One region of the Vibrio cortegadensis genome, then DNA from elsewhere that is predicted to be linked to it. Evidence: predicted binding sites of a transcription regulator. Region 1 holds the regulator's gene; the other holds the start of a gene.

The links. The regulator MetJ, encoded in region 1, represses methionine synthesis genes. The targets are predictions, from matches to a motif close to TTAGACNTNTANANGTCTAA.
Region 2: the regulator MetJ is predicted to act here: its motif matches at 2,310-2,329, upstream of metH (methionine synthase).

Annotation. Positions count from the first base shown of each region.
Region 1 covers NZ_AP025472.1:238,000-250,701, reverse strand. Annotated here, with positions in the region: gene argE (acetylornithine deacetylase) at 1-793, shown strand, start outside; gene ppc (phosphoenolpyruvate carboxylase) at 1,075-3,705, shown strand; gene OCV39_RS01110 (PadR family transcriptional regulator) at 4,062-4,601, shown strand; gene metF (methylenetetrahydrofolate reductase) at 4,830-5,717, opposite strand; gene OCV39_RS01100 (bifunctional aspartate kinase/homoserine dehydrogenase II) at 6,119-8,530, opposite strand; gene OCV39_RS01095 (O-succinylhomoserine (thiol)-lyase) at 8,531-9,715, opposite strand; gene metJ (met regulon transcriptional regulator MetJ) at 9,941-10,261, shown strand; gene OCV39_RS01085 (malic enzyme-like NAD(P)-binding protein) at 10,452-11,726, opposite strand; gene rpmE (50S ribosomal protein L31) at 11,946-12,161, opposite strand; gene priA (primosomal protein N') at 12,535-12,702, shown strand, end outside.
Region 2 covers NZ_AP025472.1:2,765,052-2,777,753, reverse strand. Annotated here, with positions in the region: partial or broken gene OCV39_RS12890 (IS630 family transposase) at 1-687, opposite strand, end outside; gene OCV39_RS12885 (cation:proton antiporter) at 907-2,187, opposite strand; gene metH (methionine synthase) at 2,378-6,055, shown strand; gene lysC (lysine-sensitive aspartokinase 3) at 6,119-7,492, opposite strand; lysine riboswitch at 7,592-7,768, opposite strand; gene OCV39_RS12870 (pyridoxal-phosphate-dependent aminotransferase family protein) at 7,934-9,052, shown strand; gene OCV39_RS12865 (PglL family O-oligosaccharyltransferase) at 9,110-10,876, opposite strand; gene uvrA (excinuclease ABC subunit UvrA) at 10,968-12,702, opposite strand, start outside.

The DNA of each region.
Region 1 (12,702 bases):
TATTATTGAAGCGGTCAAGAAGGTAGATTGGAGCAAACAGACAAAGCCTCTTTATGTGCTTGCGACCTGCGATGAAGAGACCACCATGTTGGGCGCACGCCACTTTACTGAAAGCGCCCCTTTCAAACCGGATTACTGCATCATCGGTGAGCCCACAAGCTTAGTGCCTATCCGAGGCCATAAAGGTCATGTCGCCAATGCCATTCGAATCACAGGGCGCTCAGGGCACTCTTCCGATCCCGCGTTAGGGGTCAATGCTATCGAGATCATGCATGAAGTGATGTTTGCCTTAATGCAACTGCGTGACAAGTTGGTCAAAGAGTATCATCACCCCGGATTTGCCATTCCAAGCCCAACACTCAATTTAGGTCATATCCATGGAGGAGACAGCGCCAACCGAATTTGTGGCTGTTGTGAACTTCATTATGATGTGCGCCCTCTGCCTGGGATCAGTTTAGATGGATTAGACAACTTACTGCGAGATGCGCTTAAAGAGGTTGAAGCGAAATGGTCAGGCCGAATTGATATCACGCCTTTGCATGAACCCATTCCCGGTTATGAATGCCAACATGATCACCCATTTATCGCTGGCGTTGAGTCGATCTGTGACACCCCCTCAGCTACAGTAAACTACTGCACGGAAGCGCCTTTTCTTCAGCAGTTGTGCCCAACCTTGGTGTTAGGCCCCGGTTCTATTGATCAAGCGCACCAACCTGACGAGTTTCTTAGTTTAGATTTTATTGACCCTACAATTAATATTTTGTCTAAAGCGATGAATAAATATTGTATCTAAACCTTTCCATGCGCCTCTAAATGACATTGTTCGCTTCTATATAATTTCGATTTTTAAGCCAAAGTGAGTGGATTCATCTCACTTTGAGCTTACTAACTCCCGATTATGTAATAAATTTTCACCTCGGTAGTGAAAATGAATAGAATTCCCAGCCCATTTCATCGTTGCAGTTAATAATTGCAAACTTAGTCTGCTTTATTTGACTACATACAGCACTTTTCGCTAGATTGTGTACTTAACAAGGAACAATGGATGTAATTAATTTACGAGGCAGGATGACAATGAACGAAAAATACGCCGCGCTCAAAAGCAACGTGAGCATGTTGGGCCGCTTGTTAGGTAACACTATTCAAGAAGCTCATGGTGACATTATTCTAGAGAAAGTAGAGACTATCCGTAAGCTTTCTAAATCCGCTCGAGCAGGGAATCAAGCCGATCGCGACGCTCTTATTGAAGAGATCAAGAATCTGCCAAATGAGCAACTGACTCCAGTAGCGCGCGCTTTTAACCAATTTCTTAATCTGACCAATATGGCAGAGCAATACCATACAATTTCACGCCACTGCGAAGAACATGTATGTGAACCCGACGCCATTAACTCGCTATTCTCAAAATTAACTCAAAATAAAATTAGCAAGTTAGATGCAGCGCAAGCGGTTCGAGATTTAAATATTGAGCTCGTACTCACCGCACACCCAACAGAAATCACTCGTCGAACCATGATCAATAAACTGGTCAAAACCAATGAGTGTTTATCAAAACTAGAACTGAGCGATCTCTCTTCTAAAGAGCGTCATAAAACAGAACGTCGCTTAGAGCAATTAATCGCTCAAGGTTGGCACTCTGATGTCATTCGTAAGCAGCGACCTACACCATTAGATGAAGCTAAATGGGGCTTTGCTGTGGTTGAAAATTCACTGTGGGAAGCGGTACCGGAATTCCTACGTGAACTCGATGAGCGCGTAACGGGTTATCTTGGCGAAGGTCTACCGATTGATGCTCGCCCTGTGCATTTCTCATCATGGATGGGTGGCGATCGCGATGGTAACCCATTTGTGACTCACTCAATCACGCGTGAAGTTCTACTTCTATCTCGCTGGAAAGCCGCCGATCTTTATCTTGGCGATATTCAAGAGCTGATCAGCGAACTATCAATGACTAAGTGCAATGATACCGTTCGTCAATTAGCTAATGATGAGCACGAACCTTACCGTGCCATTTTGAAACGCATCCGCACACTACTGCAAGACACTATCGAAGTGCTTGAAGCGAAAATTAACGGTAAAGAGGTGCCAAACAAAGCGATTCTTGAGCACGTTGATGAGCTATGGGAACCGCTGTTTGCGTGTTACCAATCTCTGCAAGAGTGTGGCATGAATGTGATTGCGGGAGGTTCACTACTCGATACCTTACGTCGCATCAAAGCCTTTGGGGTTCACCTCGTTCGCCTAGACATTCGTCAAGAGAGCACGCGCCACTCAGATGTACTGTCGGAACTGACTCGCTACCTCGGCATTGGTGATTACGCGCACTGGAGCGAACAAGACAAGATCTCGTTCCTCGTGAACGAGCTAAGTTCAAAACGCCCATTACTACCACGAGATTGGCAACCATCAGAGCAGGTAAAAGAGGTTCTGGATACTTGCCAAATCGTTGCGTCTCAATCACGCGAAGCGTTTGGTGCTTATGTGATCTCGATGGCTCGTACCGCTTCAGATGTATTAGCCGTGCATTTACTTCTTCAAGAGAGTGGCTGTGAATTCCGCATGGATGTTTGCCCACTGTTTGAAACCCTTGACGATTTGAATAACTCTGAAGAGGTCATGAAGCAACTTTACTCTATCGATTGGTATCGCGGTTTCATCCAAAACCACCAAATGGTGATGATAGGTTATTCTGATTCAGCTAAAGATGCTGGTGTCATGTCTGCGGGTTGGGCGCAATATCGTGCGATGGAATCGTTAGTGAAAATCAGTGAAGATGCGGATATCGAGCTGACCTTATTCCATGGCCGTGGTGGTACGGTTGGCCGTGGCGGCGCTCCTGCGCATGCTGCACTATTGTCTCAGCCACCAAAAAGCTTGAAAGGCGGTTTACGTGTGACTGAACAAGGTGAAATGATCCGCTTCAAACTTGGTTTGCCTGATGTTGCTGTAAACAGTTTCAATATCTATGCGAGTGCGATTTTAGAAGCGAATCTTCTGCCACCACCAGAGCCAAAACAAGAATGGTACGATCTGATGGATGTATTGTCAGAAGTGTCATGCGAAGCTTATCGTCATATCGTTCGTGGTGAACCTGATTTTGTTCCTTACTTCCGCTCTGCGACACCAGAGTTAGAATTAGGTAAATTACCGCTAGGTTCACGCCCTGCAAAACGTAACCCGAAAGGCGGCGTTGAAAGCCTACGTGCCATCCCATGGATTTTCTCATGGAGCCAAAACCGCTTAGTATTACCAGCTTGGTTAGGCGCAGGTGAAGCAATCCAATACTCTATCGATAAAGGCCATCAAGCGCTTTTAGAAGATATGTGCCGCGAATGGCCATTCTTCTCGACTCGTCTTGGTATGCTGGAAATGGTTTACTCGAAATGTAACATCGAAATTTCTCGTTACTATGACCAACGTTTAGTGGATGAATCACTCATTCCACTGGGTGATCGTCTACGTGAGCAACTGCAGAAAGATATCAAAGCGGTATTGAACGTAGAGAACAACGAGAACTTGATGCAAAGCGACCCGTGGGGATTAGAATCCATTCGTTTACGTAACATCTACGTTGAGCCATTGAACATGCTTCAAGCCGAGCTGCTGTACCGTACTCGTCAGTCAGAAACACCACAGCCTGAACTCGAAGAGGCATTAATGGTGACAATTGCGGGTATTGCAGCCGGAATGCGAAACACTGGATAGCAGTTAAAACCTCTACAAACGAGACAAAAAGGTCGCCACGTGCGGCCTTTTATTCTTTTAAATTCCACTATTGAGTATTTTGTCAGTTTTTTGGGTTATTTTGTCCGGCTATTCTACTTTATGCTTATTATTTAGATATACTACCTCTCCGCTGCGAAAGCACTCTAATCAAAATATTTCCGCAGCTTATTGGTATGTACTCATACCAACCTAGGTGATAAACGGCTTTTCAAGGTGACAGTACCAACTATTTATAAGGTTGGAGTCGCTTAAACATAATTACAAATACGTGCCATTAGAAGCACTCTTGAAGTTTAAGCGAATTTGTTAGTTTATTGACCATTTGGATTGAAGACATGTCATTACCACACGTAATCTTAACCGTTTTAAGTACTCGCGACGCAACCGGTTACGATATCACCAAAGAATTTTCTGCAAGCATCGGTTACTTTTGGAAAGCAAGCCACCAACAAGTTTACCGTGAACTAAACAAAATGGCTCAGAACGAGCTAGTTACATGTGTTTTAGAACCGCAGGAAGGTAAACCCGACCGTAAAGTTTACTCAATCACAGATGCTGGTCGTGGTGCACTTGGTGCATGGTTTGATCAACCTACCGCTCATCCAACCGTTCGTGATGAGTTCTCTGCTAAGCTGATGGCATGCGCTGTACAACCTTCAACAGCGTATCATGCACAACTAACAGAGTTGGTTGAAGAATCTCGTAAACTTGTAGCGCATTACAAAGAGATCGAAGCGGCTTACTACGCAACACCAGCGTCTCTAGATAAGCAAGCTCGTTTAGAGCGTCTAACACTTCGCCGTAACCTTGTTATTCGCGAAGCATGGGTATCATGGGCTGATGAAGTAATAGCTGAATTAGGCGCAATGGCGTAAGTTCAAATCAGTTCATTGAAGTAAATACCAAAAAGGGTTAATGCATTTGCACTAACCCTTTTCTATTTCTGTTCCCTTCAGCTTTAGTCTCTATTTCTATCTTTATCTCTATATCTATCCGCTAAAACAGTACCTATAAGCTATAATTGGATGTAGACCTAAGTTGGATGTAAACCTAAGCTAAACGTAAACTTTAGCTTGGACATGAACTTTAGCTTGGACGTGAACTTAAGCAGGACGCACGCCAAGTGTATGGCAAAGCGCATAGGTCATTTCAGCTCGATTCAGAGTATAAAAGTGAAAATCTTTCACCCCTTCTCGGCTTAGTGTTCTCACCATATCAATCGCTTGACTGGCACCAACGAGTTGTCGTGTCGTAGGATCATCGTCTAAACCGTTAAACTGCTGTGCCATCCAGCCTGGTACTTTTACGTTATTCATCGCAGCAAAGCGTGATGCTTGCTTAAAGTTGGAAACAGGTAGAATGCCCGGCACAATTTCAGCATCAATGCCTGCCGCCACGCAGCGGTCACGAAAACGTAAGTAACTCTCTACATCAAAGAAGAATTGAGTAATGGCACGATCGGCACCTGCATCCACTTTACGCTTTAAGTTAATCAAATCCGCTTGAGCACTTTTCGCCTCTGGGTGAACTTCAGGAAAAGCCGCAACTGAGATATCAAAATCATGCTGAGATTTAAGCAGTTTCACTAAGTCTGATGCGTACATGTCAGGCGCACCGCCACCTGCAGGAATATCACCACGCAGTGCCACAATGCTTTTAATGCCATTGTTCCAGTAATCGTCTGCAATATTGATTAACTCTTCACGACTTGCATCAATACAGGTCAAGTGAGGGGCTGCGACCAATCCAGTTTGATCTTTGATCTCTTTGATAATCGAGTGAGTACGATCTCGCTCGCCAGAATTGGCACCATAAGTAACTGAGACAAATTTAGGTTGAAGAGTCTTTAATCGATGGACAGAGTTCCATAAGGTTTCTTCCATTTTTTCACTGCTTGGTGGAAAAAACTCAAATGACACATTGATGTTGTCAGAAAGTTCGGCAATATTCTGATTTAAGGCGTCGATATGGCCTGCGTGTGTATATCCCATCTTAACTCTCCCTGTGGCCATCTTTGCCACGCAATAATCTAAATCCTTAAATGACGTTTAGACGTCTATATGTCCACAGAATGGAATGAATACGATTTAATGTCAACAGGATGATTATGAATTTTTCTCATGTTCAAAGTGAAGATAGTTCATTATTAATGGAAAACACAAAGCTCACCCGCAAAGAACATAAGATCCTCACCTCTGTAAAAAACACAAAGCCCTCTGCCAGAAAACACAAAGGCCCTAATACAAAACCCAATAGCTCCCGTAGAAACAACAAAGGAGCGAATGATTTCGCTCCTTTGGTTAGGGCCTGTTGATCCAGTATCGACAGATGATGTTAGAAGGCGATAAGAAGAGCCCCCTCGACTTACTACTTAAACAACGTCGATCACCACTTAAAACAGCGCAGACATCCGATTTAGGTCTGATTGAATAGCACCAGCGGTCACTTCTCTTCCCGCACCTGGGCCTCGAATGACTAGAGGGTTATCTTTGTACCACTTACTCTCAATCGCAAAGATATTGTCACAAGGGAGTAAGTTCGCTAGCGCATGCTCTTTCGCAAGCGCCTCGACGCTCACACTCGCATTCCCATTCTTTTCCAAACGAGCGACATAACGCAGCACTTTATGCTCTTTCTGAGCTTTTTCTAAACGCTCGGCTAACTCTTCACTCAAGACAGATGCGTGATCAAAGAAGTCATCTAATGACAGATCTTGTAGCTCTGCTGGAACCAGAGATTCAACCTTTACGTTTTCAGGCTCAATCTCTAACCCTGATTCTCGCGCTAGAATGACTAACTTACGCATCACATCTGAACCATCTAAATCCGACCGAGGATCGGGTTCCGTCAATCCTTGTTGCCATGCGAGATCAACCAACTCACTAAAGGGAACACTGCCGTCGAATTGCTGGAATAACCATGAAAGCGTCCCCGAAAAAATACCCGATACCGCAATGATCTCATCGCCACTCTCACGCAAATCTCGAACGGTATGATTAATCGGAAGCCCCGCCCCTACTGTCGCGTTATACAGCCAATGACGACCAATTTTTGCAAAAGCATCTTGAACTTGATGGTAATACTTACCAGAAGCGGAACCGGCCACTTTATTGGCTGAAATTAAGTGAATACCTTGATGCGCGATATTCAAGTACTGCTCGGCCAACTCTTGGCTCGCGGTAACATCTAACACCACGGCTTCATCATAATTTTGAATCGCACCTAAACGCTCTAACCATTCGTGACTGTTATTTGCAATGGATTCGTCATTAAAGCGGGCATCAATTGTGGTCGGGTCTATCCCTTTATCATCAAACCAATACGTTTGGCTTCCCACCACACCCACTAAATCAAAGCTCATGCCTCGGCGTTTTTCTAGCTCACTTTTCTGCTCGGTAAACAGAGATAACCAACTCGAACCAATATTGCCTTTACCACACAATACCAATGCTACTCGTTTCTGAGCTTGGAAAAGTTGAGTATGAATGCCTTTTACTAAAGGTGGTGTTTCACTGCGGCGTAGAACCGCCACTAAACTCAATCCAGATAGCGACTCCGACACAAATTCGACTGGGGAGTGTTTCAACTGCTGATAGAAACCGTAGCAATGATTTGGATTTTTAGTGACGCCAGCACCAACGGCCGCGATCAGCGAGTAACCCTCTTTCAATTTGATTTCGGCTTCCACCGCACAATCTTGCAAATGGCTAAGAGCGCCACCAGCAATCTCTGCTGTGTACGCTAAACGCAAACAGTGCTGATCCGATTGGACTTCATAAGCCAAAGGTTCAAGTTGCGCCCGAGTTAGGCTCTGCAATACGTCCGTTTCAATTCGCTTAAAATCATGACCTTGGGTGAAAGTCAGTTGGATCAACAACACCTCATCTAACGAGGTAATGATCTTAGCGCCGCGCCCTGAAGCTAACACTCGCTCAATTCGAGTCGATCCCGATTCGGGTTGATGGCTACAGCGTAAACTTAAATCCATCGCACTTTGCGCGACAGGTTGTAAAGTGCGACTATGCAATACTGGTGCAGCAAGACGAGCCAGCTCGCTCGCCTCATCTAAGCGCAGCAGAGGCAGAAGACAGGCATCCGAGACAAGCCTTGGGTCAGCGCTGTATACGCCAGCCACATCGCTCCAAATCGTCACACAGCTCACTTCCGCTAATGCACCAATCACAGTTGCCGAGTAATCCGAACCATTTCGACCAAGCAAGACCGTTTCATGAGCGGAATCTTGCGCCATGAATCCAGTGATCACGATTCGATGATGTGTATGTTGGGCAAGAATTTCTTTCAACAACGGATAAGAGCGCGCGCGATCGACTTCTGGCTGCGTACCCGCTTCTGCCCGTAAAAACTCACGAGCATCTTGAGCTACAGCCGCAAGATCGTACTGACACAATAGTTCAGCTAACAATCGAGCCGACCATACTTCACCATGGCCTAACACATTCGCTTTGTCGGTTGCCGAAAGCGGAGTGGTTAACTCCCCTAGCGCACTAAATTCAGCATTCAACGTTGCAAGCAAAGCCGTTTGTGATTCTCCACTCAGCAAGGTTTCAATCAATTCAGTCTGAAATTGACGCAATGACTGTAAAGCCTCATGCGCCAAACGCCCATCTTTATCCAGCGCTTCTAAAAACTCGATAAGACGGTTGGTGGTTTTCCCTGCCGCTGACACCACCACTAAATCATCCGCTCCCGAATACTCTTTAAGAATATTCACCACGCGCTGATAACACTCAGGATCAGCTAAGCTACTGCCACCAAATTTATGCAGTTGACGAATAACACTCATTTAAACGGCCTCTCCATCGTCCGTAAATCGCTCCGCTTTCGCAAAAGCTTGTGATAAATCGTTAATCAAATCGTCAGCATCTTCTAGCCCAACCGATAAACGTAATAAATGCTGTGAAATGCCAGCTTCCGCCAAGGCTTCCTCCCCCATCGCACGGTGAGTCATCGAAGCTGGGTGGCAAATCAAACTCTCAACGCCACCTAAGGATTCCGCTAAAGAGAATAATTCGAGTTGATCGACAAAATATTTCAGTTGTTCAAAACTGCCTGCAAACTCAAAGCTCAGCATAGACCCAAAACCAGACTGCTGCTTCTTCGCGATATCATGTCCGGGATGATCAGGCAGGCTTGGGTGATAGATAACATCGACTAAAGATTGCTTCTGAAGTTCGCTAAGGATGGCTATCGAACTCTCTTCATGCACACGCATTCTTGCGCCCAGAGTGCGTATGCCACGTAACGTCATGTAACTATCAAATGGTGTTCCTGTTGCGCCAATGCAGTTTCCCCACCACGCCAACTCTTCTGCATGTTCTTCTGTTTTCGTCACCACAACACCACCAATCACATCCGAGTGGCCGTTAATAAACTTAGTGGTCGAGTGAATAACGAAATCTGCACCGAGTTCTAATGGCTTTTGGTACACAGGTGTCAAAAAGGTATTATCGACAGCCACTAGCGTCTCGACTTGCTTAGCTTTAATGCATGTCTCTTCGATATCGATAACACGAACGAGCGGATTTGACGGCGTTTCAAGCAGTAATAATTTCGGCTTCAGAGCAATCGCAGCATCCAACGCAGCACAATCTGATTGATCAACAAAAAGAACCTTAAAGTCCCCTTTTTGAGCTCGTGTATTAAATAGGCGATAAGTACCACCATAGCAATCGTGCGGTGCGACAATCAGATCATCAGAGCCTAAAAAAGCAGAAACCCAAAGGTTGAGCGCCGATGTACCGCAATTTGTGACCACTGCCCCTTTTCCCGATTCCAACTCAAACAGTGCCGTTTCTAATAATCCTCGGTTTGGATTACCAGAACGGGTATAGTCATATTTAGGCACTTCACCGAAGGCTGGGAAGCTATAATTGGTCGAAAGATAAATCGGTGGGACAACGGCATTATGCTGAGAATCTGACTCAATCCCTGTTCGTACGGCGATAGTCGCGGGCTTCCGGCTGCTCATATGTGTTTCCTTTCCAAGTCGAATTCGATGCTCACAACACCTTGATTGATATCAAGGCACTGTGTTAGAGAGTTGTTATTCTCGTTACTTTATGTCACTTTACGTTTATAAGCGTAAGCCGTCAACACATCTAGACGTCTATATGTCTTTGCTTATGGCGGTAAATCCCGCTAAAATCCCCTCCTATTATTTTTAAACAACTAACAATAACAATGAAGGTGCGCAATGGCAGACTGGAATGGTGAATACATTAGTCCATACGCAGAGCATGGAAAAAAGAGCGAACAGGTTAAAAAAATTACCGTTTCGATCCCATTAAAAGTATTAAAGGTACTCACTGATGAGCGTACTCGCCGTCAGATTAACAACCTACGCCACGCAACAAACAGTGAACTTCTTTGTGAAGCCTTCTTGCATGCTTATACTGGGCAACCTCTTCCTACTGATGAAGATCTACGTAAAGATCGTCCGGATGAGATCCCAACCGAAGCAAAAGAATTAATGACTGCAATGGGCATCGAATTCGAAACATTCGACGAAGAGTAACCGCTTACTGCTGATGTCATTGGTTCGTTTGGGCGTTGTCTCAACTTAACCTCATTAAAAAAGCCGCTAAACATAATGTTTGGCGGCTTTTTAGTGTCTCGCTAGCGTGCAGATTTATTACGTCGTGTATTTACAGATTTACTGCATTGCGTTCTTACTGCACTCTACGTATTTACTGCATATTACGTTCTTACTGCATATAGTTTTCTGGCATCTCAATACGAGCTACACCAGATTCAACCGCCGCCACAGCCACGGCTTTTGCTACGCGTGGTAACAAACGTGGGTCCATCGGTTTAGGAATAATGTAATCGACGCCAAACTCAAGTGCATCCACACCCGCCGCTTTCAATACTTCAGCAGGAACAGGCTCTTTAGCAAGTTGACGAATCGCTTCTACCGCCGCCAGTTTCATCTCATCATTAATCACGCTTGCACGTACATCTAGCGCACCACGGAAAATGAATGGGAAACATAGAACATTGTTCACTTGGTTTGGATAGTCAGAACGGCCAGTACCCATAATCAGGTCATTACGCACTTCATGAGCTAATGCAGGTTTGATCTCTGGATCTGGATTCGAACATGCAAACACAACAGGCTTGTCGGCCATTAATTTCAGCGCTTCAGCCGGAAGAAGGTTTGGACCTGATACGCCTAAGAATAGGTCAGCACCATCAATCACATCTTCCAACGTGCGTTTGTCAGTATTGTTCGCAAAACGCTGTTTGTACTCGTTGATGTCATCACGGCGAGTGTGGATCACGCCTTTACGGTCAAGCATGTAGATTTTTTCACGCATCGCGCCACACTTAATCAGTAGCTCCATACAAGCGACAGCTGCTGCACCCGCACCAAGACAAACGATCGTACACTCTTCTAATTTCTTACCTTGAAGTTCGATCGCATTCAGCATGCCCGCTGCCGTTACAATCGCGGTACCGTGTTGGTCATCATGGAATACAGGCACATCACAACGTTCAATCAAGCGACGCTCAATTTCAAAACAGTCTGGTGCTTTGATATCTTCTAAGTTAATACCACCGAATGTGTCTGCAATGTTCGCAACTGTGTCGACAAATTCGTCGATAGTGCGGTGTTTTACTTCGATATCGATAGAATCAAGGCCAGCAAAACGTTTAAACAGTAACGCTTTACCTTCCATCACAGGTTTTGATGCGATTGGACCAAGGTTACCTAAACCAAGGATCGCGGTGCCGTTTGAGATCACCGCAACCATGTTACCTTTCGCTGTGTACTTATAAACGTTCTCTACGTTTTGGGCGATTTCACGTACAGGTTCTGCAACACCTGGGCTGTAGGCCAGTGCCAGATCTTCAGCTGAGTCTGCTGGCGTGGTTAGCTCTAAAGCAATTTTCCCCGGTTTTGGGAAGGCATGGTAATCAAGTGCTTGTTGGCGAAATAGTTCTTCTGAAGAGAGCTCTTGGTGATTGTCGTCTGACATAGGTGCAGTATCCCCGAAAAGGTAATGTGATGATGGAGTCGAATGCTAATATTAATTGATGTAAGTCAATCTTCATAGATAGGATTGCGATCTGATTCATTAAAAAACCAGATTCATCTACTCATTCGACCAGTCATTAGAAGATGTCACTAAAATGCAGATAATAAAAAAGGACGCCATGGCGTCCTTTTTTCATTCGGTGTAGCAAAAGTAATAGAATTACTTGCTAGAAAGAGCACCGAAACGCTTGTTGAAGCGATCAACACGGCCGCCTGTATCTACGATACGTTGCTTACCAGTGTAGAATGGGTGACATTTGTCACATACGTCTAGGTGGATTGAATCTTTACCTAGAGTAGAGTTGAATTCAAATGTGTTGCCACAAGAACAAGTTGCGCTTACAGCTTTGTATTCTGGGTGGATTCCAGTTTTCATGGGATAACCTCGTTAGGCCGTGTCGCCATCCGAATCTAAGCCGGACACCACACGTAGTTTAAAAAATTATTGCCACCGCTAAATTACTCAAAGGTAAAATAAGCCATGACGTTAAGGCGCAGTATAGTAATGAATCCCCTGCCTAGGATCAACCAATTTGATAGTTTTTTCACCGTTAAATGTTTTACGCGCCTTTATTACGGCTTATCTCTCCGATTAAAGACCATTCACATCGGTTTTAACCTAAGCAGAACGCCAGCATACCGACTTTTATCGCCTTTTCATTAGTCTACTTAAGAATAAGATAGCTCGAATTTCATAACTGATTAAATTAGACTGTGTTTTCTCATCATTGTGCCGAATTTATGACCCTATGCGCCCATCAATAGCTCGAATCGCTCTGCCTGTTCCCCTAGATAAGCAGTTCGATTATCTTATTCCTAGCCACCTATTTCCAATTATTGGTGGGCGAGTCTCTGTGCCTTTTGGTCGTCAAACATTAGTCGGGATCGTCACAGCACTGGTCAATGAATCCGATTTC
Region 2 (12,702 bases), 590 kb from region 1:
TTCATTGTTCAGAGGAACCACTATCGTGTCGTAACACATATTGCACCGAATAGGTATGCATACTCGAATTACTGTTGTTGTACTACTCTGGGGCGCGTACCTTTCTCTGCCCATATTCGCGTTGTTATATTACGTTGACCAAATCTAGCCTCGTCTTGAAACCATATTTGAACATCTTTTAAGGGGACATGACCAAGGATCTTAAGGATTTTAAGGAACATTTCGATTGGGAATTTTTTCAAAAGCTGCTTGGGCTTCAATTGACTGCTTAGGATGTTTAGAACGAGTAGTGATCCTACTCAGACCAATGTCATGTAATAACTGATAGAGCGCCGACTTTTTATATGATGTATCGAAATGGCTTTCTATATAAAGCCCAATGTCTCTCGCTTGAAGGCGGCCGCCACTTTCATTAGCTGCGTGCTCGATAATATATTCTTTGACTTGTGATTTCTGCTCATCAGTTAGGCGACGGGGTCTACCAGAATGTGGTTTCTCTTGAAGTCCTTCAAGACCATTATCAAGATATGCTTTGACCTATTTATTGACGCTTACTCTGCTAACTTTAAGGTACTTAGCTATTTTAGTGCGACTTTTACCGTCAACAAAATGAGAAACGGCTAAATAACGCATTCTAAGTCGAGCATTGGTTGTGGAATTAATCAAACTCGGAAAGTCATGCTTCATAAGGACTCCTTTTACGAGTCTTTATTAGGTCATAAAATTAACGGAATTGATATTACAAGTTTTGAAATCAGTATTATCAAGGCTATCCATTAATCGTTATTACAATAGTCTGGTAGCCTTAATTAGAGAATAAATTACAATTAGTGAATGTAGTGGAGTGTTTAAATTTATTCACGAACATGGTTTTTTACAAAAGATCCAATCTCCATTGCATAATCATTACACGTTATTTTTCTCTTCTTTTTTCGCTTTCTCTATTAGTGGTGTAATCGTTGATCCCTGAATTAGAATTGAGAAAACGACAACGGCATATGTCATGACAAGTAGAATCTCTTTAACATCTATCATTTTATCTGGAATGACCATTACGCCCGATGGAATGGATAGTGCCATTGCAAGCGCAAGCCCTCCTCTGAGTCCACCCCAAGTCAGTATTTTTATCGACCATCGATTGTAAGTTCGAAAGCGACGAAAGCCTAAGTATGATATCCACACACTCAAATAACGACTGACAAGAACAAGAGGGATAGCGAATATCATTAAGAGCCAATCCTCTTGGTGAAACTCAAAAAGTAGCATCGACATACCAATTAATAGAAATAACACGCCGTTTAAAAACTCATCGACGAGTTCCCAAAAGTGATCGAGATGTTCTTCACTCTCTTTCGAAAAACCAATGTAGCGAGTCCAGTTGCCGATCATAATTCCGGAGACAACCATAGCAAGCGGCCCTGAAACGTGAATAACATCGGCAAATACATAGCCAGCCGTTGGGATGCCTATAGTCAGTAGCAGCTCCATAGAATGATCATTAGTAGAACTGATGAGGTAGTGAAAAAGAAGACCTAAGGCGAAACCGTAGATTATGCCACCCAGCCCTTCTTGGATAAACAGCATGGTGACACTTCTAGCTGTTGGTTGTTCTGTGCCAAAAGCAATAGTGAATAAAGTGACAAAAATAACCAAGCCAAAGCCATCATTGAACAGCGATTCGCCCTCGATCTGAGTTGATATCCGCTTTGGCGCATCAAGCTTTTTCACTATAGCTAACACAGCGATAGGGTCGGTTGGAGAGATTAGTGATCCAAACAAGAGGCAGTAGACTAAGTCAAAATCAATTCCAATGAGTTGACAGAATGTATATAGAATGAAGCCAATGAAAAATGTGGAGAATAATGTAGCACCTAACGCTAATGTCGTGATTTCCCACTTTTGATCTTTTAGATTCGGAAGTTTTATCCCCAAACCTCCTGCAAATAATAGAAAGCCTAAAATGCCCTTAAGTAGGAAATCTTCAAAGTTGATGGTTGCCATCGTATCTGTGGCGACTTCTGTTAATTGAAACCAATCATTTTGTCCTGCAATAATGATAAGCAAAGATAACATTAGAGCGCCAGCTGTTATGGCAATGGTGGTTTGCATCTTTCCTATCTTGCTGTTTATAAAAGCAATCATCATCGCAGCAGCGGATAAAAAGCAAAGAGTGTAATAGACAGACATTCACGGACCTATTTGTAACAAAATATGAATAATATTTTCAGCGGATAAAGCCCAAATAGCAAACAGTTTTTGTTAATGCTCTGTGAAGTTATTAGTTTCTTCTGAACAAGAATAAAGGAGTTATAGACGTCTAGATTTCTACTTTTTCTGTGATAGGATGTTAGAACAACTAAAGGAATGAGGTGGTATTGTGGGAAGCAATATAAGAAAACAGATAGAAGCTCAACTTAAGCAGAGGATTTTGCTTATTGATGGTGGCATGGGAACTATGATCCAGGGCTACAAACTCGAAGAACAGGAGTATCGAGGGGAGCGTTTTTCTGAGTGGCATTGCGATCTGAAAGGAAATAATGACCTATTAGTACTTAGCCAACCTCAAATTATTAGTGAGATACATCATCAGTACCTAGAAGCGGGTGCTGATATTTTAGAAACTAATACCTTTAATGCGACGACCATTGCCATGGCTGACTATGACATGGAATCGCTGAGTCGAGATATTAACTTTGCTGCGGCTAAACTCGCTCGAACTGCAGCTGACGAATGGACTAAAAAGACACCTGATAAGCCGCGATACGTGGCAGGTGTATTAGGTCCAACTAACCGAACTTGTTCCATTTCGCCAGATGTGAACGATCCTGGCTACCGAAATGTTTCTTTTGATGAATTAGTAGAAGCTTACTCTGAATCGACGCTTGCCTTGATTGAGGGAGGGAGCGATCTCATCCTGATTGAAACTATATTTGATACTCTGAATGCTAAAGCATGTGCATTCGCGGTTGAAACGGTTTTTGATGAGTTAGGTTATTCGCTTCCTGTCATGATCTCAGGAACTATAACAGATGCATCTGGGCGTACTTTATCAGGACAAACTACAGAAGCTTTTTACAACGCACTAAGGCATGTACGACCTATATCGTTCGGTTTGAACTGTGCTTTGGGGCCAGATGAACTTCGCCCTTATGTTGATGAATTGTCGCGTATTTCTGAATGTAGTGTTTCTGCTCACCCTAACGCAGGCCTCCCTAATGCATTTGGCGAATATGATTTGTCACCAGAAGACATGGCTGAACATGTCAAAGAATGGGCTCAAAGTGGATTTTTGAACCTTATTGGTGGCTGTTGTGGCACAACGCCTGAACATATTCGTCAGATGGCTCAGGCTGTGGAAAATATTACGCCAAGAGCTTTGCCAGAGCTTCCTATTGCTTGTCGACTTTCTGGTTTAGAACCTTTAACTATTTCCAAAGAATCATTGTTTGTTAACGTTGGTGAGCGTACCAATGTGACGGGTTCTGCTCGCTTTAAACGTCTGATTAAAGAAGAACTTTATGATGAAGCTCTAAGTGTTGCGCAGGAACAAGTTGAAAATGGTGCCCAAATTATCGATATCAACATGGATGAAGGAATGCTTGATGCCGAAGCGTGTATGGTTCGCTTCCTTAATTTATGTGCTTCTGAGCCCGAGATATCCAAAGTCCCAGTGATGGTTGATTCCTCTAAATGGGAAGTGATTGAAGCCGGACTTAAATGCATTCAGGGTAAAGGTATTGTTAACTCGATCTCTCTTAAAGAGGGCAAAGAAAAGTTTGTAGAGCAAGCCAAGCTCGTTCGTCGCTATGGTGCTGCTGTGATTGTTATGGCATTTGATGAAGTTGGGCAGGCCGATACACGTGAACGTAAAATAGAAATTTGTACTAACGCCTATAACATTCTTGTCGATGAGGTTGGCTTTCCACCTGAAGACATTATATTCGATCCCAATATCTTTGCCGTTGCGACAGGGATTGATGAGCATAATAACTATGCGGTCGATTTCATTGAAGCGGTCGGTGATATCAAACGAACACTTCCTCATGCCATGATCTCTGGTGGTGTTTCAAACGTCTCATTTTCATTTCGCGGTAATAATTACGTTCGTGAAGCTATCCATGCTGTATTTCTATATCACTGTTTTAAAAATGGTATGGATATGGGAATTGTTAACGCAGGCCAGCTTGAGATTTACGACAATGTCCCTGAAGATTTACGCGAAGCAGTTGAAGATGTAGTCCTAAATAGAAGAGATGATTCGACAGAGCGTCTATTAGATATTGCGACAGAATACTTGGAGCGGGCTGTAGGAAAAGTTGAAGATAAGTCAGCACTTGAATGGCGAACTTGGCCTGTAGAGAAACGTTTAGAACACTCTTTAGTCAAGGGGATCACTGATTTTATTGTCGAAGATACTGAAGAAGCCCGAACAAATGCGAGTCGTCCTATTGAAGTGATAGAAGGCCCATTAATGGATGGGATGAACGTGGTTGGTGACCTCTTTGGTGAAGGGAAAATGTTCTTGCCTCAAGTGGTTAAGTCAGCCCGAGTGATGAAGCAAGCCGTTGCTCACTTAGAGCCTTTTATCAATGCATCAAAAGAAGCGGGAAGCACGAATGGTAAAATTCTTCTCGCAACTGTAAAAGGAGATGTTCACGATATCGGTAAAAACATTGTAGGGGTCGTGCTGCAGTGTAATAACTATGAAATTATCGATTTAGGAGTAATGGTTCCTTGCGAAAAAATACTGAAGGTCGCCAAAGAAGAGAATGTCGATATCATCGGATTATCAGGTTTGATAACGCCTTCGCTTGATGAGATGGTACATGTGGCAAAAGAGATGGAACGACAGGGATTTGATTTGCCACTATTGATTGGCGGTGCGACAACGTCAAAAGCACACACCGCAGTTAAAATTGAACAGAACTACAATCAGCCAGTTGTCTATGTCAACAACGCTTCTCGTGCGGTTGGGGTTTGTACCTCTTTACTCTCTAATGAACTAAAACCAGCCTTCATTGAAAAGCTTGATCTAGATTATGACCGAGTTCGAGACCAGCATAATCGCAAAACACCACGAACGAAACCTATTACACTTGAAGAAGCAAGAGCGAATCGAGTTGAGATTGATTGGCAAGCTTATACACCGCCAGCACCTAAAAAACCGGGAGTCCATATTTTTGATGATGTGGACATTGCCACACTGAAAGATTACATCGACTGGACGCCATTTTTTATGACGTGGTCATTGATGGGGAAATATCCTGCAATTCTTGATCATGAAGAAGTTGGTGAAGAAGCGAAGCGCTTGTATCAAGACGCGAATGAGTTACTTGATCGGGTAGAACGAGAAGGATTGCTCAAAGTTCGTGGTATGTGTGCACTTTTCCCTGCAAATAGTGTTGATGATGACATTGAAGTGTATTCAAATGAATCACGCACTGAAGTCTTAGATATCTTGCATAACTTACGTCAACAGACGGCTAAACCGAAAGGATTTAACTACTGCCTGTCAGATTACATTGCACCAAAATCGAGTGGTAAAGCGGATTGGATTGGTGGCTTTGCGGTGACGGGTGGCATTGGGGAACGTGAACTGGCTGACGATTATAAAGCTAAAGGTGATGATTATAATGCCATTATGATTCAAGCTGTGGCTGACCGTTTAGCTGAAGCTTTCGCTGAATATTTGCATGAGAAAGTACGTAAGGATATTTGGGGTTATGCGGTTGATGAGAATTTATCGAATGATGAATTGATCCGTGAAAAATACCAAGGCATCCGACCTGCTCCTGGTTATCCAGCATGTCCTGAACATACAGAAAAAGGGACATTATGGACGTTGATGAATGTAGAAGAAGCGATTGGTATGTCATTGACGTCTAGCTATGCAATGTGGCCGGGCGCGTCGGTTTCGGGAATGTATTTCTCACACCCTGATTCTCGCTATTTTGCGATTGCGCAGATCCAACAAGATCAAGTGGAAAGCTATGCCGATCGTAAAGGGTGGGATAAGTTGGAAGCCGAAAAATGGCTTGGGCCTAATATCAATTAGAAAAGTGTCTTAATAAAATGCCCGCTGATCATCAGCGGGCATTTTTGTTCGTGGTCGTATTAATTATGACTCTTCAAATAACTCTTGATGGAGTTTTTGAATGGCGCTTTTGGCAACCGACTCGTGGAGTAAGAAGCATAGATTATGCGGGCTGGCACCGTAACAAATCATGCGTAAATTAAAATCTTCCAGCGTGCTGAATACCTGTTTCGCGTATCCTTTACTTTCACTCATGTTATTACCAATAAGAGCAACAAGGCAGAGGTTGTGCTCGACATCGACGGTGCACAGTGCTTCAAGTTCTTGTTTTACAATGCTTGGTAATTGAGGTGCTCCGCCTGCGGTATCTGTTTGATCAAGAGTGAGAGAGACACTTACTTCAGATGTGGTGATTAAATCAACAGAGATTTTATGCTTAGCTAGAATCTGGAAAACATCGGCCAAAAAGCCGTAAGCATGAAACATGTTTGGGCTGCGCAGTGTCACCATGGTTTGATTGCAGCGTAACGCGAGAGCCCTAAAAAGAGGTGCGCTGGCGACCTCTTGACGAATCCATGTCCCTCCTTTCTCTGGTTCTTTTGAGGATCCAACAAAAACGGGGATCTGGTGTCGCAATGCAGGTAATAAAGTTGAAGGGTGGAGGATCTTGGCCCCAAAATTGGCCATTTCAGAGGCTTCACTAAAACTAATTTCTGGAATTGGGGAGGCTTTTTGCGCAATACGAGGATCTGTAGTGTAGATACCTGGGACATCTGTCCAAATTTCTAAACCTGATGCTGAAACTGCTTCAGCAATAAGTGCGGCACTATAATCACTGCCTCCTCTTCCAAGTGTAGTAGTTTGGCCGTTTGAATCAGATCCAATGAAGCCTTGAGTGACAACAACATGTTCTTGGCAAAGAGGAGAGAGCTTCTTACTTGCAAGTGAGGAAATGATGTCTAATTGAGGTTCTGCTTTTCCAAACGCACTATCAGTTTTTAGTATTTCGCGAATATCAAACCTTACCGCATGAATTCCACGCTCTCGCATTAGTTGAGTCAAAATGTGCGTCGACATTAACTCGCCACAAGCAACAAGATTATCGGTGAGTCTCGCGGAGGGCTGAGATGCCGATTCTTCAGCCAAACTTGCAACATCACTCAATATGACATCGATTGATTGTTTAATAGACTGAGCATCAGTCAATTGCTCAAGTATTGCTTGGTGAATCTTATCAATCTTATTAATCAACTCTTGGCGACGTGTTGATTCGGTAACGCCATTCGCTAATTCAACTAATAGATTAGTCACGCCAGAACACGCACTGCTGACGATGAGTTTAGTGTTTGGGTTGTTTTCTACAACTGCAGCACAACGGCTCATTGCTTCAAAGTTAGCGACACTTGTCCCGCCAAATTTTGCAACGTTAAAGGAACCAGCTACATTCAATGTGCTCACGATATATCTCCCACGACTTCCTGATAAATAATTACGGATTGGTAATCCAACATCCAATGTTTGAAGAGAGAATTGAGCAGAGGCAATAATAGAATAGAACACCTCAGAAGCTCCTCATCAGATAGAACTGATGACAGTCGAAGGGATTCAGCCCGTTCAACCGACAACTCAAAGCCACAACTTTGAATTACCTCGGCATTGCTCCCCATGAATGGTTTGTATTGGAGTTGAGGCTCCACAAAACATCTGCCTGGGCAATGCTCCTCTTCTGCTAGATAGCTTAGACATTGAACGTTTTTAGGGAAGAAAAGTCAATTACTATGCATAAAATAAATTTAACATTTTTGTGACACTGGTTTGACCTCATACTTGAGTCGAATTGTTGTTCGCTGAAAATTCGATTAACCTATTCACTCATATAGCCATTCGCAAGGAGCGTTTATGCCAATTCAAAGTTTTTTTCCACCACATCGAACATTGATGGGGCCGGGACCATCGGATATCTCACCGCAGGTCTTACAAGCGCTTAGTCGTCCAACTGTTGGTCATCTTGACCCACTTTTTATTCAAATGATGGATGAACTTAAACAACTACTAAAGTATGCATTTCAGACTGAAAATGAGTTCACTATTGCTGTTTCAGCTCCAGGCAGTGCGGGCATGGAAGCTTGCTTTGTTAACCTCATTGAGCCAGGCGATAAAGTGATTGTTTGCCGCAATGGAGTGTTTGGCGAACGAATGCGTGAAAATGTGATCCGTTGTGGTGGTGAAGTAGTCCTAGTGGACGATGAATGGGGTAAACCCGTCTCCATTGGTAAAGTTGAGCAGGCATTAGTTGAAAACCCGGATACGAAGATCCTCGCTTTTGTCCATGCAGAAACGTCCACAGGAGCATTGAGTAATGCTCAAGCGTTAGGTAAGTTAGCAAAAGATTACGGTGCTTTAACGATTGTCGATGCTGTTACCTCTTTAGGTGGCGTGCCTTTGCTGGTGGATGAATGGCAGTTAGACGCGGTTTATTCAGGAAGCCAAAAGTGTCTGTCTTGTGTTCCTGGTCTATCCCCTCTGACTTTCTCTGCTAAAGCCATTGAAAAAATTGAATCGAGATCAACGCCGATTCAGAGTTGGTTTCTTGATCAAAGTTTAGTGTTGGGCTATTGGAGCGGAGAAGGAAAACGTAGCTATCACCACACGGCACCTGTCAACAGTTTGTATGCACTACATGAAGCGTTAGTGTTACTCCAAAATGAAGGGCTTGAACAGGCTTGGAAGCGTCATAAACAGATGCATGAAAAACTGAAAAGTGGCCTTGAGCGACTGGGTTTCACCTTTGTGGTTGATGAAGCGAGCAGATTACCTCAGCTTAATGCCGTGTTTATCCCTGAAGGTATTGATGAAGCGGCGGTTCGAGGGCATTTATTGAATGAGTATAACCTTGAGATTGGTGCTGGCCTTGGCGCTTTGGCGGGTAAAGCTTGGCGAATTGGTTTGATGGGTTATGCAGCACGCAATGAAAATGTGTCGTTATGCTTACGAGCGTTAGAAGAGTCGCTGACTTAAGCTGTATTGAGTTAGTGCGATTTAAAATGGCGAGCTATTAACTCGCCATTTTTGTGTCTATTGTTTCGCTGCAGGAGATTGAGAGACGGCTGACGATGGCGGAGTGTATTGAACCTTCGAGAAGTCTTTATTTGGAAACAAGAAACGAGCTTCGGCCCTGACTTGCTCAGCTCTACTTGGGTCGCTAAGCCCCTGATAAGCCAAAATAAGATTGCTGTAGAAAGCTGGACGCGGCTTGGTTTTAATAATATCTAAAGACCAAGATACATATGGTTTTATCAAAGCTGAATCTTCTGTGTATAACCCAATATTGAGATAAGTGCTGTAAACATCCCAATCAAAACGGTCCTTCCAAACTACGGGGTTTGTGACTTGCTTTAAAATATCAGGATCTTTGGGAGCTGAACGTTCAAATTGAGTCAGTATGTAGTTAGTGTGCAAAGCACTGAGCATATAAAAACTGGTCAGAATTGGGATAACCAAGCTCAAGACTCTGAATAATGTTTTACTGATTACTGAAAAGGACTGAGTTTTATATTTGGATACGCGTTGATCAACCCAAAAAATGAGAATAATGAAAATCAGCCAATGCGCGGCTGAATGGTAAAACGGATATTCTAGCTGGGAGTGCAATACAATGGGAGTAAATAGTGCGAACAGTGCCAGCCTTGTGCCTCGTTTTGCCGTATAAATTCGTGACAACACAAGCATTGCGGCAAGTAAAATACCAATAACTGGAACAACGCCACCTTCGACACCCCATAATAATAGTTCATTATGAGGGTGATCCATCGCTGGCAGACCAGGAGCATAACCTTTGTTTAATTGATGCTGCCTTGCGGTATACAAAATATATTGAGATTCAAACTTACCATAGCCGTAACCAGTGAATGGCTTCTCTATCACCATATCGAGTGCTTGTGGAAACGTATAAGTTCTTGGTGTTTCTAAATCTGCTTTCGCGGTGACAAAATCGTCCGTGCCTTCCGATTGAATGAGCATTACACCGAGAGCGAGACCAATCAATACGGATATGCACCAACCAACGCAGCGTTTTAATGTGGAGAAGCGGTAAAGGTAGGGCAGAATACATATCGTTCCGAAAATTGCGCCTAACCAACCAGTTCTTGACGCCAGCGCAATGAGTAGAGGAACGGTTAAAGCAGGAACAATATAAAGCAGAGCGACTTCATTCAGTTTTTTGTTGTACTTGTGCGGCTGCGTAGTAATAAGGTAACCAGATAGAATCAGCCCTGTAGCCAGAAAACTGGCCATAACATTAGGTTGTTGGAAAATACCATATGGACGATTCGATAGAGTGTTATAACCAAAGATATTCCCCGGTTCTAACAGAAGGTATTGGTATAACCCAAAAATAGATTGGATCACGATAGCAAGAACGATAAGCCAGAGCAGTCGCTGTTTATGACGATTACTAAACATGAATTGCTGTAAGATCACAAAAAATATGAAGCCAGCCCAAAGGCCAAGTAAGCGATTACTAACACTTTCAATATTCGCATTGAGATAAAAGATAGGCACGGTTAGCAGAATGCAGCAAACAAACAAGCCAATGGTTAGCTTTGAATACCTTAGGACTCGATTGGTCGCAAGTTGATAGAGCCCAATAGCGACGCTGAAACTAAACGCCATCCATGTAGTCGGGTTGAAAGAGAGTGCTAATCCCGAACCGCCAGGATTTGGCATGAAAAAGTGCATTGCCAATAAGAAAACGACACCTAGGGAGAGTGTGAAGACGCGGTTCAAAGGAGCATTGACCATTTTCGTTTCTAATTGTGTTCCGCCTACATGCAATGTGGCCATAATGCTTTTATTCCAATCAATAAGAAGAAACCAACCGTCGCTTACTTATTATTAAGATAAGCGACTATTGCTCTTACTTTACCGTTTTTTTCTATTTCAACATAGGCTTAAGAAAGCGTGCAGTGTGTGAACCTTCGACTAGGGCGACATTTTCAGGCGTGCCTTCTGCAACAATTTCTCCACCGCCTTGGCCGCCTTCAGGTCCAAGATCGACAACCCAGTCAGCAGTTTTTACCACATCTAAGTTATGCTCAATGACAACTACCGTATTACCTCGATCTCTAAGGCGATGTAAAACGGTCAATAGTTGTTGAATATCATGAAAATGAAGGCCTGTTGTTGGCTCATCAAGAATATAGAGTGTTTTGCCTGTATCTCGTTTAGAAAGTTCACGTGCTAGCTTGATACGCTGTGCTTCACCGCCTGACAGTGTCGTTGCTGCTTGGCCTAATCGAATGTAAGACAAGCCAACATCCATCAGCGTTTGCAGTTTACGAGCAATAACGGGTACGGGTTCAAAGAACTCGCGTGAATCTTCAACAGTCATATTGAGCACTTCATCGATGCTCTTTCCTTTATATCTAACTTCCAGAGTTTCTCGGTTATAGCGTTTACCGCTGCATATATCACAAGGAACATAGACATCAGGTAAAAAGTGCATCTCGACTTTGATAACACCATCGCCCTGACATGCTTCGCAGCGACCACCGCGAACATTAAAACTGAATCGTCCGGGCTTATATCCTCGCGAACGTGATTCTTGAGTCCCTGCAAACAGTTCTCGAATTGGGGTAAAGATCCCCGTATAAGTCGCAGGGTTAGATCGAGGCGTTCTTCCTATCGGGCTTTGATCAATATCGATGACTTTGTCGAAGTGTTCCAGCCCTACTATTTTCTTATAAGGCGATGGAACAGCCGTTGTTGCGCCATTTAATTGCGTGTGGGCGATTTTAAAGAAAGTATCATTGATTAGCGTTGATTTACCTGAACCTGAAACACCAGTAATACAAGTGAATAAGCCAACTGGGATGGAGAGATCGACAGATTTTAGATTGTTCCCCGTAGCCCCTAAAAGTTGAACGGTTTTCTTAGGATCCATTGGTGTTCTTTCTACTGGTATAGGGATCTCTTTAACACCACTGAGATATTGGCCTGTGAGAGAATTTGGGTTGGCAATGATCTCATCCATCGTGCCTTCTGCAACCACTTGTCCGCCATGAACACCAGCACCAGGGCCGATATCAATGACATGATCAGCGCATCTAATTGCATCTTCATCATGCTCAACCACAATCACGGTATTACCTAGATCTCGTAAGTGAACCAGAGTTTTTAACAGACGTTCATTGTCTCGTTGATGTAGCCCAATAGAAGGCTCATCGAGAACATACATGACGCCCATTAATCCGGCACCAATTTGACTTGCAAGACGAATCCGCTGTGCTTCACCACCTGATAGAGTTTCAGAGCTACGGGAAAGGTTCAGATAATTTAAACCGACATTGACTAAGAAATGCAGGCGGTCGTTGATCTCTTTCATTACCTTATCTGCAATTTGAGCTCGTTGACCAGTGAGTGAAAGGTTTTGGAAAAAATCCATCGCTTCGCTGATACTCATCTCTACGATTTCTGGCAGGGGAGTATCATTTAAGAATACATTACGCGCTTCAACTCTTAAGCGAGTGCCATGACAGCTTGAGCATGACTTGGTGGAGATATACTTCGCGAGATCTTCACGGACAGAGTTGGATTCAGTATCGCGATATCGGCGCTCAAGTGTATTGAGTATGCCTTCAAAAGGATGGCGTTTTACTCGAATATCGCCT